DNA from 2 places in the Paenibacillus sp. FSL R5-0749 genome. Region 1 is predicted to be linked to the other one. Evidence: riboswitches for the same ligand, from Rfam matches in the RefSeq annotation. Region 1 holds a riboswitch; the other holds the start of a gene.

Region 1 (3,173 bases):
AAAGTATCCAGCAATGCAGCACTGTCCCGAACCGAGCGAGAGAGGGCAAAATCAATCGATGCGCCTTGCCATTGACGACCAACTCCCGGTCCTACAGGTGTGCGCCCGCGGGTTGGCTTCAATCCAAACAATCCGCTAAAGGAAGCTGGGATACGAATCGAACCGCCTCCGTCACTGGCTCCAGCCAGGGGAACAATACCCGAAGCTACAGCGGCAGCGGCACCACCGCTTGATCCACCTGGCGAGTGGTTGATATTCCAGGGATTGCGACTTGGACCATGGAGGCGGGGCTCTGTAATATTTTTCAAGCCAAACTCGGGCGTATTCGTATGTCCTATGACGATAAAACCCGCATCACGGAGTCGAGTGACAAAATTGGAATTGCGTAATGCCCGATGCTCGCTGAACAGACGGGAGCCTGAAGTCAGAAATTCACCTTCCAAGGATTGCGAGATATCTTTCAGGAGTAGGGGCACACCGGCAAAAGGTTGTTCTCCAGGGCGAACCAAGCTTGCTTCCTCCCGTGCGCGAGTTTCGTATGTACGAATAACCGCATTGAGTTGCGGATTCACTTCTTCAAGGCGTGCAAACGCCGCTTCCAGCAATTCAACCGGGGATACTTCCCGGGATCGGATCAGTTCAGCCAAACCTACGGCGTCGTAGGAGGTATATGAGAATGAAGACATGATGATCGTTCCTCTCTGAATATAATTCATCTGTTTATTCCATATGTCATCGTACCACCGGATTGGACAAAAGACAAAACATAGAAGAGACGTAGTGCAATGATTTGCATATTCGATATGAGGTTGAAGGGAAAAGAGGGGAGGAGTTTCGATATCAGTTGCGATATCGAATAAAATAGGGGGTTAGTAGCTCGTATTACTCATTGAGAAAATGATCTAGTCATATCAATGGAGTGGAAATGAAAAAGCCATTGCTCATCTAATCCGATGTACAATGGCTTTCTTTTAATATTTGATAATTATTGATCTATATGTGATGTGGATATTACCTTACTCTGTTCGCAGCTTTGGTGCCGCATCGGCCACAGTGGATGATCTTTCTTGCTGTTTGGAAATGGCAAAGAGGGCAACCCAGATCAAGATGAAACCAAGCAACTGCTCCCATGTAATCAGTGTACGGAAAGCAATCCAGTTCACCAACACACCTGCCATCGGGAAGCTAAGCTCTGCGAGTGTTGCAACAGAAGCTTTGGTTGACGACAGACCTTTGTAATACAGCAGAAGACTTAGCAAACCTGGTAACAATGCCTGACCAAGAATATTGAGGATAACAGCAGTCTGTTCACCCGTTCCGGATGGAAACGTCCATGCCGCACCTTCGTTCCACGTCATAAAAATAAGGAGCGGGAGCGCAACGACAAAGCGAAGGGAGGTGACGGTTTCGTAACGCGCCTGTCCCAGCATCAATCGTCCCATAACGGTTGAACCTCCCCATAAGGCAGCAGCCCCAAGGGATAACAAGCTTCCAGCATGAATCCAGTTGTCCCAGTTACCTAATGGCAATGTGAAGCCGAATGTGAGCAGATACGTTCCTGCTAATGCGATGAAGAACAATCCACCGAAGCGACGTGGTAACGTCTCTTTCAATAACAGCTTAGCCAGCACGATAGCGAAGAGTGGTTGCATTTTTTGCAATAAAAGAACCGTGTTTGGATCATTATGCGTAAGTGCCATGGTGAACAACACCGTTGCGAGAGCTGAACCTCCCCATGAGATAAAGATCACGGCAATCCAGTGGCGAGCACGCAGGTTTTTCAGATCAGCCCGGAATTTCCACAGCACAGGAATGGCGATCAGACTGACGATGATATGTTCCACCAGTACAATCTGCGTGGATGTCATCGTATTTAGCAAAATAATGCGGAAGAGTGGGTCGACACCCCATAAAGCGGCGCCGAGAACTACAAGCCAGAATCCGGTATTACTTCGTTCCTTGCGGTAAACAGGTGATGCTGCTGATGTCTTTTCCATATTCAGGACTCCTTCGTCAGAACACGGAATCTTCAGTTGGCAAAATCGACAAAAGCCCTCGTTTTGGTATATACCAAATAAACGGGGGCTCATCCAAGGACATGCGTCAGGAAAGAGGCCTTCCCGTGAACGGCATGTCAATGTGTTGATCTTCTCTCATCCGGACTGTACCGTCGGCCTTGGATTCACACCAAGTCAGTCGCTAAATGTCCTTTGTTAAGAACAAATAGCGAGTCGCGGGCTGGTTCCGAAGAACATCACCGCCGGTTGGGAATTGCACCCTACCCCGAAGATCCTATTCAATTATATAGTGTATTGAACAAGCTGTAACATTAATAAGTTCATCTTATTCCTGTAAGCGCTAGCAGTTCAAGCATTTTTTTAGAAAACGATTTTCCAGCTTCCTTGCTGTCTGCGAACGAGCACAATCTGTCCTGCGTGATAGGCATCGTGAAGTATCCAGCGGGCAAGTTCGTGTGCCCATTTCTCTTCAGAGTCCATATAAGCAGCTTCAAGGTCTGACTCTTCAAGTGCAGCCAATTGATCTCGCAACTGTTGGGCTAATCGAGTTGTACTCTTCATCAGTGTATTCCATCCGGCTTCATCCGTTGCATCCCCAGGATTGCCAAACGTGTATTCATTGGAGTCTACAGCAGGAAGGGTAGGTTCTTTACCTTGCATGCGACATAATAAGCGATGATTGTAATAATACATATGGTTAACCAACTGCCAGATGCTTAATCCTCCTGAGGGTGGAATCCAGGCTGCTTGCTCTGCTGTAAGACCTTCCAAAGACTTCGACAAAGGTACAATCCAATTGCATTGATCCCATGTATCATCCTTTTGAATCAGTAACACATCTAATGCTGTTGTTTTCGTCATTGCCGTTCCTCCTTGAGTATTATTGTGATGTGTGACGTAACTAGCTAAAACTGATTAATGAGGTTACACTTAATATAACACATCAAAGACAGAGTGTAACCACCTTTATTAAATTAAGATGGTTACACTAAACGGAGGTAGACATGGACAGACTTTGGACTGATTTTGTAAACAGCGATTATCACGATTGGCGTGGGGGAGATCGATCGGAGGACAGGCTCGGGAAGGCGAACTGGCAGCAAGAATTTCTGGATCGATGGCAACTTCAGGCTTCTGTTCCTGCTTCTCCAGAAG
Region 2 (3,173 bases), 490 kb from region 1:
AGTTCTGGCATGGGGTTATTCTGTCGTTAGACGAAGCGACAAGGGAGGATGAAGAACCTTTGAATACAGTGGATCAATTACGTTTGTTAAAACAAGTCTATAGCGGACCCACACGATGGGACGAGGAACTACAGGCATCCCGACATGATGTTTCTCAGAGTATATCCACACCGGATTTAGAAGCGCTTGAGACAGCGGGGCATGAACCGAACCGGTTTGTACGTCCGGGGCATGATGAAACGATCGCTGAGCTGAAACAACTTGCAAATCAATGGACGATAAATGAAGCAGCACAGGCCTTTGTCGCATCGATGTGGTCAGCACCCATGATCTGGCGCTCGCTGATTACGGGCAAGCTTATTGCAAGCGGTATGCCAAGCCATGAACACACGCCATATCCATCTTCGAGTACTTGTCAGATCTGCGGATTAAGCGTAGATCAAGCAACCGACTCGACGTTACAATGGTATTGGCGCATGACCAATGGAACACCTTTGGATGGTGATCCCTTTGGACAAGTACTGGCACTCCGAGAGCTAGCTGCCGCGCAGGAGCTTCCAATACCTAATGATTACGACCGCTGGACACTCTGTGCGGTGTTAACAGTGCTGCGCCAATTACCTCCAAAAACACGCTACAGCAAAGCAGCAATAGCACTCAAGAAGGAACGTCTTTTGCCTACACAAAAGGAATATGCTTATCGGGACTTGCTTGAGACATTAGCTCTGATTGGCATACTGGATACGCCGGAACATCCCGGAATGATCACAGAATACACGACTTACATACAGCGTGACGCGCGCCCCAATGTGCGGGTTGAGGTACAGGCTCCTCTGGCGTGGTGGGACTCATCTATCGGAATCAATGAGAACAACCTGAACAAGATATTCCATGATTTTGATCTGAGTAGCATATCTCTTGCGGATAAACCTGAAGAGAGTCCACCTGTAAAGGAAACGATCCTGGGAGCATTGGAGAAGATGAGAAGTGTTCGAGGGAAAGTGCCAAAGAAATCTCCTGATGCAGGCACAGGGGAGGCAGAAGCTGGAGATGTGTATGCTGTTCGGGTCCGGGAAGGTGTATGGGTGACGGTATACTGTCATGAAGTCAGAGACAAACGCGTTATCGTTGAATATCTCGATGGTGTCTTTCCTGACATGCCGGGAAAAACCGATTTGCAGAGAACGTTTCGACCGAGAACGACTGGACGCTGGCAATGCTCGGCTATCGCGATCGATTCCACAAGTTGGGTCAGAAGAGTTGCGAGAGGTATTCCGCTTCCCAGTTCGCCGCTGCCAGAACCTGACCGCTTGCCATTTCACAATGCCAAAGATTTGAAGCATATGGTGCGTTGGTGTTTTCCTGATATGTAGAATGCTGTGATGGAACTGAGAAGGATGTAAACTAAAATCTATAATCTAAAAACTTAAAATCGTGTCTCTTAGTGAGATGCGGTTTTTTTGCTGTATCTTAGCTTATTAAAAGTTAGTATGTGACAAAAAGGAACAAAAAACAATTGATTTTTTGGCATTAAAGTGCTAACATCCAATTAATAACGAAAGCAATCCTTCAGGGCAGGGTGCAATTCCCTACCGGCGGTGATGCAGGGAGTGTAAGGACACATGTCCAGCACTTGATGCAAAGTCCGTGACCTGTCTGCCTGTGGCAGATGGCTGATCTGGTGTAATTCCAGAACCGACAGTATAGTCTGGATGGGAGAAGGAGAGGTGCAGACCTAACAGGTTTGCATTCAGCAGGAGTTGGCTGTACAGTCACGATGTGTTTGTCTTGCACTGTGCAGGGAAGATCCGGTTAGGCCGGACAGTTCCATACATATGCCACACGATAAAGCTCTTTACCTGTAATTGATGTTCATTAAGGTATGTGTCTATTTTCACTTGTCCGAAATGAAGTTTTGGGCAAAGTGTTGGCGTGCTGTATCCATTTGACTCCTGTTGTTGACATTTGTCTCTCATCATCCCCATCGAACGGTTGTTCGACGGGGATTTTTTAATAAACAAGACTTTAAACCGCGGGGTGAACGGATTTGGAAATGATCAATGATGAATTTTATATGGCACTGGCACTAGATATGGCGGAACGAGCACAGGGACAGACGGGAATTAATCCGGTTGTTGGATGTGTGGTTGTGAAAGAGGGGCGTATTGTAGGCCTTGGGAGCCATCTGAAACGTGGAACCGGTCATGCGGAGGTACATGCACTGAACATGGCGGGCAGCGATGCAGAAGGCAGTACGGTATACGTTACACTTGAGCCCTGCAGTCATTATGGCAAGACGCCACCTTGCAGTGAACGCCTGATTCATGAAAAGGTAAAACGTGTTGTGGTATGTTGTGAAGATCCAAATCCGCAAGTATCCGGCAGAGGCATAAGCATGCTTCGTCAACAAGGCATTGAAGTTGAAGTTGGCGTACTGCGTGAGCGTGGAAGACGCATGAATGAAAAATTCATTAAATTTATTACAACAGGCCTTCCTTTCGTGACACTGAAAACGGCTACGACTTTGGATGGGAAAATTGCCACTCGCAGCGGAGACAGTAAGTGGATCTCCAACGAGTCCGCTCGTGAGATTGTGCATGCCCTTCGTCATCGTCACCAAGGCATTATGGTTGGTGTCGACACGGTGATCGCAGATAATCCGGAGCTTACAACCCGCTTGCAAGTGGAAGGCATCAGCCCGGTACGAATCGTGGTGGATTCCAAGTTGCGTCTTCCAGTAGGTTCCAAAATGGTTAAGGATGGTCTTGCTCCAACATGGGTATTGACAACAGACGAAGCCAGTCCTGAAGCTGCTGAACGTTTGGAAGCCTACGGTGTTGAAATTATCCGCTGTGGTCCTGGACCACGTGTGGATCTGTTAAACGGACTTAGCAAGTTGGGTGAGCGTGAGATTGGTTCGATTTTGCTTGAAGGCGGAGGCACTCTGAATGGAGCGATGCTGGAGGCACGGTTGGTCGATCGACTGCTCATGTTTATCGCTCCTAAGATTGTAGGCGGTTATGATACACCTGGCAGTTTCCGCTTCGAGGGTGTGGAACGTATGAACCAGGCAATTCAATTGAATCAGTTGGAGATCGAACAAGTTGGAGATAATATCAGCATTGGCGGTATTCCGGTGTGGCCTGAATAAATAAATTAAACAAGGGAGGCGG

What was found. A riboswitch is a leader RNA that binds a small molecule or an ion and turns the genes downstream of it on or off. The one in region 1 is predicted to bind FMN.
Region 2: linked by a shared signal. The riboswitch ahead of ribD (bifunctional diaminohydroxyphosphoribosylaminopyrimidine deaminase/5-amino-6-(5-phosphoribosylamino)uracil reductase RibD) and the one ahead of MKY85_RS16980 (DMT family transporter) in region 1 are both predicted to bind FMN.

Annotation. Positions count from the first base shown of each region.
Region 1 covers NZ_CP152005.1:3,859,037-3,862,209, reverse strand. Annotated here, with positions in the region: gene MKY85_RS16985 (amidase) at 1-686, opposite strand, end outside; gene MKY85_RS16980 (DMT family transporter) at 1,017-1,997, opposite strand; FMN riboswitch at 2,142-2,295, opposite strand; gene MKY85_RS16975 (DinB family protein) at 2,379-2,879, opposite strand; gene MKY85_RS16970 (CGNR zinc finger domain-containing protein) at 3,023-3,173, shown strand, end outside.
Region 2 covers NZ_CP152005.1:4,349,045-4,352,217, reverse strand. Annotated here, with positions in the region: gene MKY85_RS19335 (hypothetical protein) at 69-1,373, shown strand; FMN riboswitch at 1,562-1,728, shown strand; gene ribD (bifunctional diaminohydroxyphosphoribosylaminopyrimidine deaminase/5-amino-6-(5-phosphoribosylamino)uracil reductase RibD) at 2,048-3,151, shown strand.